Regions from separate parts of the Agromyces sp. Y558 genome, predicted to be linked through region 2. Evidence: predicted binding sites of a transcription regulator. Region 2 holds the regulator's gene; the other holds the start of a gene.
The links. Region 2 encodes LexA, which represses DNA repair genes until DNA is damaged. Its sites were predicted from a motif close to TCGAACANNTGTTCGA; they were not measured.

Region 1 (6,736 bases), on a different contig from region 2:
CCACCCAGCAGTTCGCGGCGGCGATCGGCGCGTTCATCGTCTGCGGTGTGCTCATCGTGCTCTCGGGCTTGTGGCCCGCGCTCGGGCGTGCGATCACGAGCATCCCGAAGCCGATCGCGAGCGCGATGCTCGCCGGCATCCTCTTTCCGATCTGCGTCGCGCCCGTTTTCGCGGCCGTCGAACAGCCGGGGATCGCGATTCCGATGGTGCTCGTCTGGCTGCTGCTCGCCCGCCTCGCGCCTCGCTGGGCCGTTCCGGCGGCGATGCTCGTGGCGGTGATCGGCATCGCGATGATCGCGGGTCCGGCTGTGCTCGGCAGTGATGCCGTCGGGCCGCAGCTCGAGTTCGTCGCACCGGTCTTCGACCCGTTCGTCATCGTGAGTCTCGGGTTGCCGCTCTTCATCGTGACGATGGCCGGGCAGAACGTGCCGGGGTTCGCGGTGATGTCGACGTTCGGCTATCGCCTGGCGCCTCGGCCCGTGCTCGTGACGTCGGGCGTCGCATCGGTGGCTGCAGCTTTCGCCGGCGGACACGCCATCAACCTCGCAGCCATCACCGCGGCGATCATGGCGAGCCCCGAGTCGAATCCCGATGCGGGGCGCCGCTGGGTCGCCACGCTCACCTCGGGGGTCGTCTATCTCGTGCTCGGCGCAGGGGCGGGGCTGGCTGCCGCTGTCGTGCAGGCCTCACCGCCGGTCATCATCACGGCGGTTGCCGGGCTCGCGCTCCTCGGCGCTCTGGTCACCTCCGTCACGGGGGCACTCGAAGATCCGGGGCAGCGCATCACCGCGATCGGCACCTTCCTCGTGACCGCGTCGGGAGTCGCGGTCGCCGGGATCGGCTCGGCGTTCTGGGGGCTCGTGGTGGGCGGCATCCTCATGCTCTGGTTGCGTCCGCGCAGTCGCGACAGGAACGCGAAGGCCAGCGAAACGCGCTGAACGGCGCGGTGAAGACTCCTGACGCCCTGAAAACGGCTGTGCCAGCGGGTTGCTCAATCGAAGATGCGCACGAGCTCCCAGCGGCGCTCCTGGCAGCGTACGTCGAAGACGTGGGTCTCGCCGTCGTCGGCGCTGGCCTGGAAACGCCAGCCCGCGATCTGCAGCGGCGGTCTACCCGGTGAGACATCGTGTGCCGCGACGGGTGACCACCAGTCGCACGGGCCCACGAGCGTCGTCGGCGTGTCGGTCACGCGGAAGCGACGGGAGCGCCACACGAGTCGCTCGGGGCGGCCGTCGTCGTTCGTCAATACCTCGACGAACTCGTGAACGAGCGACATGGGCACCTCACCGAATCGAATGTATGTTCGATGGTAGCACCGCGCCCGAGCGCACAAACGCCGCCGTGCACTTGCACGGCGGCCTTCCTCAGGTCAGTAGGCGGTCAGGCGAGATCGTCGTCGGTGCGCGCGCCGAAGACGATCTCATCCCAGCTCGGCATCGAAGCACGCCCCTTCTTGGAGACGCCTCGCGTGCCAGCCGGGCTGGTGGAGGCCTTACCTCCCCAAATGCTTCGAGCGGCCGTGCCGGGTTTCTCTTCGACCGGTTGCTCGGGGGCGGGCGCTGCTTCCTGAAGTACTGCCGGAGTGGGAGTCGGCGGTTGCTCCTGCCCGTTGCCGGCAGCCTCTCGCTCGCCGCGCCGTCGCCGGAGCGCCTCGAGCAGGTCTGCTGTCTCGCCGAGCGTCTGCTTCGGTTCATCCGCCCGTTTGATCGCCGCGCGCGATGCCGCAGGACTCGACGTCTGAGGCGACCGCGAGTACGGGAGAGGCTCGAGGTGAGGGGCCGTGTCGAAGTCGCCGTGCTCGGGCTCTTCGAAGGTGAAGGCGCCGCTGTCGAAACGGGATTCGTCGGAATCGGGAGCGACGGCACGCAGGCGCGGGATCAGCCCGCCCTTCATCTCACCCTGCTGCGAGAGCGTGATCGCCTCGGAGTTCAGCGGCTGCAACGACTGCTTGCGAGGTTCGAAGCTCCAGCGCGCGTCGTGGTCGATCGTCTCGGCGGTGAACTCGAGCTTGATGATCCAGCCGCGCTCTTCGTCTTTCCAGCTCGCCCAGCGTTCACCATGGGCGCTGAGCTGGGCGAGTCGGTCGCGGATGACTCCGCCGAACGACGGCGGCTCGTCGGCTGGATCGACCTCGATCGAGACGTGCACGGGCACCGCGAGCGCCGAGGTGACCATGTGTTCGCGCTCGGCGAGCACCGGGCCTTCGAAGCGGCGGATGTAGTCGAGGGATGCGCCGGTGACCTGGGCGACCTCTTCGGCCGACATGCCCGACCTGATGTGGGACTGCACTTCGCGCGGCGAAGGTTTGGGCCCGGTGTGCTGCTCGGGTTGCGCCTGCCGGATGCGAGATTGCAGTACTTCGTCGATCTCGATCCGGAAGCGCGCGCCATCGTCGGACGCGGCGAGCAACGCGCCGTTCTCGACTCCGATTACCTTGAGTTCCTGCATCGCGACAAGCCCTTCCGTGCCTTCGTCTCCGCCCAAGGATGCCACGTCGAGATGTGTGCTCGTGGGAATACCTCGGGCGCGGCGGAAGTTGAGCACGAAGCACCTGAGAAAACCCACACAAGGGGTTTGCTAACGCAACCGATTTGATGCAGACTATGGCCGCCGAATCTTCGGCGATGAGGAAATGGATGGGAATGGCAACGGATTACGACGCACCGAGGAAGACCGAAGACGACTCTGAGTCGATCGAGGCCCTCAAGGAGCGCGTCCCCGACAAGATGTCGGGCGTAGTGGATGTCGAAGACGCCGATAACCCCGGTGGGTTCGACCTCGCTGGTGCCGATCTCTCCGACGTCGAACTCGACGTCGTGGTGCTTCCACCGCAAGCTGACGAGTTCACCTGTGTGAACTGCTTCCTCGTGAAGCACCGTTCACAGATCGACCACGAGACGAAGCTCGGGCCGATCTGCTTGGAGTGCGCGTCCTAGACGCCCGACTCAGAACGTTCAGGCCGTCGTGATCCATTGATCGCGGCGGCCAGTTCTTTCGGATGACGTGTCGAGATCAGCCAGTACGGCGTGGGGTCGGACGCATCGGTGACGGGAACACGCACCACCGGCTGCACCCAGCCCCGGATCACGAGGAAGGCGCGGGCGTCGAGGCCTGTTCCGCGTTCGACGCGCGCAGCGGCATCCGTCGCCCCCACCGCCGTTCCGGTGTCGGCGAGCGGGATCGACGCACGACCCGCACTGAGTCGACCGTCAGCGACCTCGATGACTGGCGCCGTCAAGCTGAGCGAGGCGACCACCGCGCCGTAGAGGATGATCCCGGTCGCGATGCCCGCGGGCAGCGAAACCGGCGCAAGCACGAGGATGCTCGCGGGGATGAAGAACAGTGAGGCGAGGTAGATCCACGGCGTCGGCCAGAGTCTTTCGCGGTAGTCGGGCATGGCTCTATTCGACCAGACTTCTGCACTACCCTCGAACAGTGACCGATTCCATCGATGTGCTGATCACGGCCGAGCACGTTCCGGCATACGCCCATCCGGGCGACGCGGGCGCCGATCTCCATGCCGCCGAGTCGGTCGTGCTCGATCCCGGAGAGCGTGCCACCGTCGGCACAGGCGTCTCGATCGCATTGCCCGACGGGTACGTCGCCTTCGTCGTGCCTCGCTCGGGCCTGGCCTTCAAGCACGGCATCACGATCGTCAATGCGCCGGGCACCGTCGATGCGGGCTACCGCGGCGAGATCAAGGTCGCCCTACTGAACACCGACGCGACCGAGCCGTACACGATCGAGGCCGGCGACCGTATAGCCCAGCTCGTTGTGATGCCCGTACTCCGTGCGCGGTTCGTCGAAGTCGAGCGACTGCCCGGCAGCGTGCGCGGCGAGGGCGGATTCGGCTCCACAGGCACCGGGGCGCACAAGTCAGGAGTGAACGCGTGAGCGACATCGAGAATCTCGGCGAGGTATCCGCCGACCAGCCAAAGTCGGCCCCCGAAGACCGCGCGAGCGCGGGCCCCTTCGATGAGGCCGAGGCGAACCCGGTTCGCCCCTATGTCGATCTGGGCGGCGTGAAGGTGCTGCCGCGTGAGGGGCTCCACCTTCGCCTCGAGGTCGAAGAGGGCACCAAGCGGGTCGTCGCCATCGGGCTCGACTATGCGAACTCGACGCTGCAGGTGCAGCCCTTCGCCGCGCCGCGTTCGAGTGGCCTCTGGCACGAGATCCGCGCGCAGATCGCCGACCAGATCGCCCGCCAGGGCGGCACGACGAACGTGCGCGAGGGCACCTTCGGGCCCGAACTGCTCGCCCAGATCCCCGTCGCCGCGGGCGAGGGACAGCAGGGTCAGATGCGACTCGCGCGCTTCATCGGGGTCGACGGACCCCGATGGTTCCTGCGCGGCGTGATCGCCGGCGAAGCAGCAGTCGACCCGACTGCGGCTGCCAAGGTCGAAGACCTCTTCCGTTCGATCGTCGTGGTGCGCGGCACCACACCGATGCCGCCGCGCGACCTGATTCCGCTGCGTATGCCCGCGTCCTCCGCAGGCGCACCCACGGCGTGACCGAGATGACGGATGCGTCTGGGCCGTCGCGTCCCGATGAGAGCGGCCGAACGGATGCCGCGTCCGAGGGGCAGCCCGCAGAGGGCGGCGAGTTCGGAAGGCAGTTCGCAGCCGCCGCCGAGAAGAGCGGCCTCGGCGCGCTCGCCCGTGACGAGAAGCTGAGCGGCCGCGACCTGCTGACCGCGGTCGGCGGCGTTCGCGGCATCCTCGAGGCCCTCCTGCCCGGGCTCGTGTTCCTGGTGGTCTACAGCGCGCTCACGAGCTTCGCCGGGCAAGACGCGCAGGTTGCGCTCGTGCCCGCGCTCGCGGCATCCGTCGGCCTCGCCGTGGTGTTCACGATCGTGCGCCTCGCCACCAAGGGGCAGCCGACCCAGGCGATCGCCGGGCTCATCGGTGTGCTCGCCTCGGCGGCGCTCGCCCTCTGGTCGGGCAATGCGCGCGACAACTACGTGCTGGGGTTCTTCACGAATGCGGGGTACGCGCTCGCGCTGATCGTGTCGCTGCTCGTTCGTTGGCCGGCGATCGGCCTCATCGTGGGGTTTCTCATGGGCGACGGTGTCGCCTGGAAGCAGGACAAGCGCAAGTACCGGGCGGCGCAGGTTCTCACACTCGTCTGGATCGGGCTGTTCGTCGCACGGCTGGCCGTGCAGTTGCCGTTCTACCTCGTCGACAACGTCGAGGCGCTCGGCGCCACCCGCCTCCTCATGGGTGTGCCGCTCTACGCGCTCGTGCTGGTCTTCTCCTGGCTCGTCGTGCGGGCGATCTACCCGTCTTCGGCTCGCTCTGCCGAGTGATAGAGTTATCTCGACGTCAAGATAAATCCGCACACCGTGCGAGGCCTGTCGGCGGGCGAGTGGCTTAGGTTACCCTTGCTGGAACAGCCCCATGTCTGACGGAGAAGATGGAGCGTCGCCCGCATGTTCGGCGGCATCCACGAAGGAGAGGACATCGTGTCTGCAGTGAACAGTTTCGGGGCGAAGGACACGCTCCGCGTCGGTGATGAGTCCTACGAGATCTTCCGACTCGACAGCGTGCCGGGTCATGAGAAGCTGCCGTTCAGTCTCAAGGTGCTGCTCGAGAACCTGCTGCGCACCGAAGACGGCAAGAACGTCACCAGGGAGCAGATCGAGGCCCTCGGGTCGTGGGTGCCGACGGCCGAGCCTGACACCGAGATCCAATTCACGCCGGCCCGTGTGGTCATGCAGGACTTCACCGGTGTTCCCTGCATCGTCGACCTCGCCACGATGCGCGAGGCGGTCGTCGGCCTCGGCGGCGACCCCAACAAGATCAACCCGCTCGCGCCCGCCGAGATGGTCATCGACCACTCGGTGATCGCCGACCTCTTCGGCACCGAGAACGCACTCGAGCGCAACGTCGAGATCGAGTACGAGCGCAACGGCGAGCGGTACCAGTTCCTCCGCTGGGGCCAGACGGCGTTCGACGACTTCAAGGTCGTGCCGCCGGGCACCGGCATCGTGCACCAGGTCAACATCGAGCACCTCGCGAAGGTCACCTTCACGCGCGTGGTCGACGGTGTGCTGCGCGCCTACCCCGACACCTGCGTCGGCACTGACTCGCACACCACGATGGTCAACGGCCTCGGCGTGCTCGGCTGGGGCGTCGGCGGCATCGAGGCCGAGGCGGCCATGCTGGGCCAGCCCGTGTCGATGCTCATCCCCAAGGTCGTCGGCTTCAAGCTCTCCGGCGCGATCCCCACGGGTGTGACCGCGACCGACGTCGTGCTGACGATCACCGACATGCTCCGCAAGCACGGCGTGGTCGGCAAGTTCGTCGAGTTCTACGGCTCGGGCGTGGCATCCGTGCCGCTCGCCAACCGCGCCACCATCGGCAACATGAGCCCCGAGTTCGGCTCGACGGCCGCGATGTTCCCCATCGACGACGTCACCCTCGACTACCTGCGGCTGACCGGCCGCAGCGCCGAGCAGATCGCGCTCGTCGAGGCGTACTCCAAGGTGCAGAAGCTCTGGCACGACGCCGACAGCGAGCCGGCCTTCAGCGAGTACATTGAGCTCGACCTCTCGACGGTCGTGCCCTCGATCGCCGGCCCGAAGCGCCCGCAAGACCGCATCGAGCTCACCGATTCGAAGAGCGCGTTCGAGAGAGACCTGCTGAGCTACGCTCGGGTCGACCACGATCTCGTCGATCTCGAGGGCGCCGAGTCCTTCCCGGCCTCCGACCCGCCCGGCAACACTCCCGAAGACGAG
Region 2 (6,736 bases):
CAGATCGCCACGGTGCGCGACGTCATCGGTGAAGTCGGGGCACGCGACATCCCCGAGCTCATCGTCTTCAACAAGGCCGACCTCGTGACGCCTGAAGACCGCCTCGTGCTGCGCGGGCTCGAACCGGGCGCGATCTTCGCCTCGGCCCGCACGGGCGAGGGCATCCCCGAGGTGCTCGAGGCGATCGCACGCATGCTGCCCGACCCTGCCGTCGAGATCGACCTGCTCGTGCCATACGACCGGGGCGATGTCGTCTCGACCCTCCACGAGACCGGGCGCGTGCTGTCGATCGAGTATGTCGAAGACGGCACGCGTGTCCGTGCGCTTGCCTCGCCCGAACTCGCTGGCCAGCTCGAGCAGTTCGCGGCGGCATCCGTTCGGGCGTGAACGACCTGCCGCTCGACCAGTCACCGAGTACCGGGGCACCTGCGCGCGCCTGACCAGCGCGGCATTTGCCCCGGCGCGACCGCCGAGGCATCCGTGGTTCGAAAGCTCGACGGATGCCGCGACCTCGTGTCACCTCGCGTCACAGACGTCCGCAGGCGGCGGATGGGCGTATCGTCGCTCTTGATCGATCTGTGATCGGCCCGAAGCCGATCACATGGAGCGACCGCCGAGCCCGGCACCCGCCCGCGAGAACCACCCGCCGTTCCGGCCGGGGGAGCGCGGCATGCCGTGTTCGCCCCGTTGCCGCTCGCCAGGAGCACCATGGCATCGACCGCATCCGACGCATCGGGCGACGACTGTCGGCCCGGGCTGCCGATCTCCTTCGAGCTCTACCCGCCGCGCACCGATGCCGCGGCGCTGGCCCTCGGCCGCACCATCGATCGGCTCGCCGAGGTCGATCCCGCATTCGTCTCGGTGACGTTCGGTGCCGGAGGCAGCTCCCGCGCGCGCTCCCTCACGGTGCTGCGATACATGCTCGAGCACACGCATGTCGAAGCGATGGCCCACCTCACGTGCGTGGGCTCCTCCCACGCTGAGGCCAACAGGCTCGTGCGCGAGTTCCTCGACGCCGGCATCACGAGCTTCCTGGCGCTGCGCGGCGACCCGCCGACCGACGCCGACCCCGATGCCGGCATCGGCGACCTCGGCAGCGCCGCGGAGCTCGTGCAGCTCATCCACCGAGTGCAGGAGGAACGGGAGCCGTTCGGCCAGGTCGACGTACCGGGAACCCCGGGGGCATCTCGCATCAAGGAACGGCCTCGCCCCGAGCGTGTCGCGGTTGCGGCGTTCCCCAACGGACACCCGCGTTCGCGCGGCGTCGGGCAAGACGTCGACACGCTGCTCGCCAAGGAGATCGCCGGGGCGAATCTCGCGATCACGCAGTTGTTCTGGCGTGCCGACGACTATCTCGGCTTCGTCGAGCGTGCGCGCGTCGGCGGCGTGACGATCCCCATCCTGCCGGGCATCATGCCCGTCACGACGCCCGCTCGCCTGGCACGCCTGACCGAGTTGACCGCCGTCGAGCCGCCGGCAGAGCTGGCGATCAACCTCGAGATCGAACCGGATGCCGCGGCGCAGGCCGAGCTCGGCATCGCATTCGCCACCCGGCTCTCCGCCGACGTCATCGCGGGCGGCGTCCCTGGTCTGCACCTCTACACCTTCAACCGCCATGAGGCCGTGCTCGACGTCGTCGAGCGACTCGGGCTGCGCGCCGACCGGCTCGCGGACGAAAGGAACACCGCACGATGACCATCTCCGCACCCGCCTTCCCGGTCGCGACGATCCTCGGCTACCCGCGCATCGGGCGTCGGCGCGAGCTGAAGCGAGCAGTCGAGGCGTTCTGGGCCGGCTCCATCTCTGCTGACGAGCTCGAGCAGTCGGCCGCCGAACTCCGGGCCGTGACACGTGAACGCCTCGCCTCCATCGGCCTCGGCCGCACGGATTCCGGGATTCCCGAGACCTTCTCGTTCTACGACCAGGTGCTCGACGCGGCCGTCGCCGTCGGTGCGGTGCCGCCGCGTTTCGCTGGGCTCGCCGATGAGCACGGGGGTGTCGACCTCGCTGGGTACTTCACGATCGCCCGCGGTGCCGGCGACGACGCCCCGCTCGAGATGACCAAGTGGTTCGACTCGAACTATCACTACCTCGTGCCCGAGATCGCCCCCGACACCGCATTCTCGCTGCACGCCGAGCGGATCCTCTCCGAATTCGCTGAGGCGAAGGCCGCGGGCTTCGTGACCAGGCCCGTGATCGTCGGCCCCGTCACGTTCCTGCTGCTCGCGAAGCCGGCCGCCGGGGCTCCAGAGAGCTTCCAGCCGATCGACCGGCTCGCCGACCTCGTGCCCGTCTACGCAGCGCTGCTCGAAGAGCTCGCCGAAGCGGGAGCCGAATGGGTGCAACTCGACGAGCCCGCCCTCGTGAGCGAGAGCATCGAAGTCGCGCGCGACCGGGTACTCGATTCCGTCGCCGCGACCTACGACGCGCTGGGCTCCCTCGAGCGCCGCCCGGCGACCTTCGTCGCCGCGCCATACGGCTCGCTCGACGACGCGTTGCCCGCCCTCGCCGCCACCCCGGTTGAGGCGATCGGCCTCGACCTCGTGCGCGGTGCCCTGCCCGAGTCGCTCGACCCCGCGACGGCCGAGTCGCTCGCCGCGAAGACCGTGGTCGCGGGCGTCATCGACGGACACAACATCTGGCGCGGCGACCTGGTTGCCGCCTTCGAGCAGCTCGAAGCAGTTCAGCACCTCGCCGCGTCGGTCGCAGTGTCCACCTCCACCTCGTTGCTGCACGTGCCGCACGACGTTGAAGACGAGGATGCGCTCGATGCCCGACTCGTCGGCTGGCTCGCGTTCGCCGACCAGAAGGTGGGCCAGGTCGCCGCGCTCGGTCGCGGACTTGCGAACGGGCGCGCCTCGATCGAGGGCGAGCTCGCCGCGGCATCCGCTGCCCTCGCCGATCGTGGCGGTGCGCCGGGTGTGCGCGTGCCGGTCGTGCGCGACCGCCTCGCCTCGCTCACGAAGGGCGACTTCGCCCGCGCGAGCTACGACGAGCGTGTTGCGGCGCAGGCGTCGCTCGGCTTGCCCGAGTTGCCGACGACGACGATCGGGTCGTTCCCGCAGACCGGCGAGATCCGTCGTGCCCGCGCTCGCTTCGTGGACGGCACGCTCACGGGCGAGGAGTACACCTCGCTCATGCGCGAGGAGATCGAACGCGTCGTGCGGTTGCAGGAAGACCTCGGACTCGACGTACTCGTGCACGGCGAACCCGAGCGCAACGACATGGTGCAGTACTTCGCCGAACTCCTCGACGGGTTCGCGGTCACCAAGCACGGCTGGGTGCAGTCGTACGGCTCGCGCTGCACGCGTCCTTCGATCCTCTGGGGCGATGTCTCGCGGCCAGCGCCGATGACGGTCGAATGGTCCGCGTTCGCCCAGGCGCTGACCGAGCAGCCCATGAAGGGCATGTTGACTGGCCCTGTCACGATCCTCGCCTGGTCGTTCGTGCGTGATGACCAGCCGCTCGGCGCCACGGCGCGACAGGTTGCACTCGCCCTGCGCGACGAGATCTCCGATCTCGAGGCGGCTGGCATCCGGGTCATCCAGGTCGACGAACCCGCGCTCCGAGAGCTGCTGCCGCTGAAGCGCGCCGACCAGCCCGCCTACCTCGACTGGTCGGTCGGTGCCTTCCGCCTCGCGACCGGCGGTGCGGACTCCGCGACGCAAGTGCATACGCACCTCTGCTATTCGGAATTCGGCGTCGTGATCGATGCGATCAAGAACCTCGACGCCGACGTCACCTCGATCGAAGCGGCCCGCAGCCGCATGGAGGTCGTCGACGACATCGAGACGAGCGGATTCGATCACGGCATCGGCCCGGGCGTCTACGACATCCACTCGCCGCGCGTGCCGAGCGTCGACGAGGTGCAGGCGCTCCTCGAGCGCGCAGCCGCCGCGATTCCCGCCACCCGGCTCTGGGTCAACCCCGACTGCGGCCTGAAGACGCGCGGCTACGACGAGACCGTCGAGTCGCTGCGGCACATCGTCGAGGCGACCCGTGCGGTGCGGGCCGGTCGCGCCGCTTCGGTACTCGCCGGGTAGCACGGGCGAGCGGATGCCGCGGCTCGCGGCATCCGTTCGGCATCCGTTCGGTCAGCGTGCGGATGGGGCTCGGCCAGCGTACGGCCGACGCTCGGCTAGTGCCGAGGCGACGCACAGCCGCAGCGCGTAGCTTGGTCTCATGCAACTCGCGGTCCACGAATCCGGCGGGGGTTCGCGAACGGCGGTCCTCATCCACGGCATCATGTCCGATTCCCGTGCGTGGCACCGAGTGACTGCCGAACTCGAGGCGCAGGGATTCCGGGTGCTCGCGGTCGACCTGACGGGTCATGGACGCAGCCCGCGTGCTGTGCACTACTCGCCCGCCGCGTGGGCGAGCGACGTCGTCGAGACGCTCACGCCGATGCTCGACGGCCCGCCCGATCTCGTCATGGGTCACTCGCTCGGCGGACTGGTGGCGAGCCTGGTCGCCGATCGGCTTGCGCCTCGCGCGGCGATCTACATCGACCCGGCCTTCTCCTTCCCGAAGGGCGTGAAGGGGTGGGCGTTCAAGGCATTCTTCGCGATAGCACCGAGGCCGCGCCGGTCGGCCCTGGTGCGCATGAATCCGAAGTGGAGTGCGGTCGACGTCGAGATCGAGCTCGCGACGCTTCGAGACTGGGACAAGCGCACCATCCTCGGTTTCACCGATACGCGACCGCTGGTGCCGCCCGTGCGCCTCGTCGCCCCCACTCTGGTGCTCCTGGCGGAGAAGAGCCTGCTGATCACGGCGAAGATCGCCCGGCAGCTGCGCGGACAGGGCATGACCGTCGCGACCCTGCGCGGCACGGGCCACACGGTGTTCCGTGACGATCACGCGGGGTTCATGGATGCAGTGTTCGACTGGTTCAACGCGTTGACGCCTGCCGCGGTCGGGAGCGCTCTCGCCGCGGCTCGACCCGCGGTTCAGGCTGCAGCATAGAGCCGGGCCTCCCCGCCGCTCCGGAACGGACTGGCGGGGTTGCCCAGTCAGACTGCTCGGAGCACCGCGACGATCTTGCCGAGCACTTCGGCATGGTCGCCGACGATGGGCTCGAACGCGCTGTTCCGCGGCAGCAGCCAGGTGTGACCGTCGCGCTGGCGGAACACCTTCACGGTCGCCTCACCGTCGAGCATCGCCGCGACGATCTCACCATTCTCTGCTGTGCGCTGCGATCGCACCACGACCCAGTCGCCGTCGCAGATCGCGGCGTCGATCATGGAGTCGCCCACGACCTTCAGCATGAACAGCTCGCCTTTGCCGACCAGTTGGCGGGGGAGGGGGAACACCTCGTCGATCTGCTGTTCGGCCGTGATCGGCACGCCCGCGGCGATACGGCCGACCAGCGGCACCATGGCCGCGTCACCGACCGGGGTCGGGTCGGAGGAGGTCACAGCGCGCTCGGTGACACCGGGCAATTGAATGAGCACTTCGAGCGCACGAGGGCGGTTGGGGTCGCGCCGAAGGTACCCGGCGAGCTCGAGCTGGTTCAACTGGTGCGTGACGCTCGAGAGCGAGGAGAGGCCGACGGCGTCACCGATCTCGCGCATGCTCGGCGGGTAGCCGCGACTGGAGACCGAGCGCTGGATCATCTCGAGGATCGAGATCTGCTTGGCGCTCAAGCTCTTTCGGCGGCGTGGCCTGCCGGCCGCCTGCACGTCGTCGATGTCGGTGCTCAACGTCTTCGCCCCTCGTAGCGGCCGCTTCGCGACCGGATGTCGGTGATGTCCGGTCGACTCCCTTCCAGACATTCGAAACTGTATCCGCCTCTCGCGCGCGCGGCAAACATTTGTTCGAGTGTGTCGCGGAATCCGTCCGTCGGAATTCCCCGCGTCCGCCCTTGCGTTGTTCGTCATTCGAATGTATGTTCGGAACAGAGTTTCGCATCCGGCCCTCCCGGCCGAGGGTCGGATGCGACTCCTACAGGAGGTGTGACATGAGTGCAGCGATCGCAACGACCGGCTTCCAGCCCCCGAGGGCCCTTCCGCGAGAGGAGGCGGCGTCGGTGACTCCCGCGCGCACGACGCTCCGGCTGACGCGACGGGGTCGCATCGTGTTCACGTCGCTCGCCGCACTTCCGCTCGTGGTGTGGGCATTCGTGGCGGTGATCGGCGCGGGCGGCGCCGCGGCCGACGTCGAATCCAGGGGCGTCTCGTTCGAGGCTGCGTCGTTCGAGTACACGACGGTCGGGCAAGGCGATTCGCTCTGGGAGATCGCCGAGTCGATCGACCCCGGGGCCGATGTGCGAGAGATCATTGCTGAGATCATGCGACTCAACGGGCTCGATGACGCGGTGGTCGAACCCGGTCAGCGCCTCGCACTTCCCGCCGTCCCGTGACACGCGAATAGGCGAAGCTTCGGGCTTCCGTCGGTCGATGACGGCTTGGCCGAATGGCCTCGGTGCGCATCGTTAGCATTGAAGGGTGACGAGTCTTGAAGACCTCCCCATCCGCGATGACCTTCGTGGTCGCACCCCGTACGGGGCTCCGCAGCAGTCCGTTCCGGTCGCGCTGAACGTCAACGAGAACACGCATCCGATTCCCGAAGACGTCGCACACGATGTGGTCGCTCGCGTCGCCGCCGCCATTCTCACCCTCAATCGCTATCCCGATCGAGAGTTCACCGAGTTGCGCCATGCACTCGCCGGCTATCTGGGCCACGGCCTCGAGCCGGCGCAGATGTGGGCCGCGAATGGTTCGAACGAAGTGCTCCAGCA

Region 1: a site for LexA is predicted at 1,292-1,307, ahead of AC1C2T_RS14285 (DUF6504 family protein). Genes of this name have one in related genera too.

What each region holds. Positions count from the first base shown of each region.
Region 1 is NZ_JCAIUH010000002.1:529,315-536,050, forward strand. Features, by position in the region: gene AC1C2T_RS14280 (benzoate/H(+) symporter BenE family transporter) at 1-938, shown strand, start outside; gene AC1C2T_RS14285 (DUF6504 family protein) at 992-1,276, opposite strand; gene sepH (septation protein SepH) at 1,381-2,409, opposite strand; gene AC1C2T_RS14295 (hypothetical protein) at 2,317-2,595, shown strand; gene AC1C2T_RS14300 (DUF4193 domain-containing protein) at 2,643-2,936, shown strand; gene AC1C2T_RS14305 (DUF3093 domain-containing protein) at 2,933-3,397, opposite strand; gene dut (dUTP diphosphatase) at 3,436-3,894, shown strand; gene AC1C2T_RS14315 (DUF3710 domain-containing protein) at 3,891-4,511, shown strand; gene AC1C2T_RS14320 (DUF3159 domain-containing protein) at 4,517-5,305, shown strand; gene acnA (aconitate hydratase AcnA) at 5,462-6,736, shown strand, end outside.
Region 2 is NZ_JCAIUH010000001.1:2,479,552-2,486,287, forward strand. Features, by position in the region: gene hflX (GTPase HflX) at 1-387, shown strand, start outside; gene AC1C2T_RS11570 (methylenetetrahydrofolate reductase) at 709-1,695, shown strand; gene metE (5-methyltetrahydropteroyltriglutamate--homocysteine S-methyltransferase) at 1,692-4,043, shown strand; gene AC1C2T_RS11580 (alpha/beta fold hydrolase) at 4,183-4,962, shown strand; gene lexA (transcriptional repressor LexA) at 5,010-5,687, opposite strand; gene AC1C2T_RS11590 (LysM peptidoglycan-binding domain-containing protein) at 5,957-6,358, shown strand; gene AC1C2T_RS11595 (histidinol-phosphate transaminase) at 6,444-6,736, shown strand, end outside.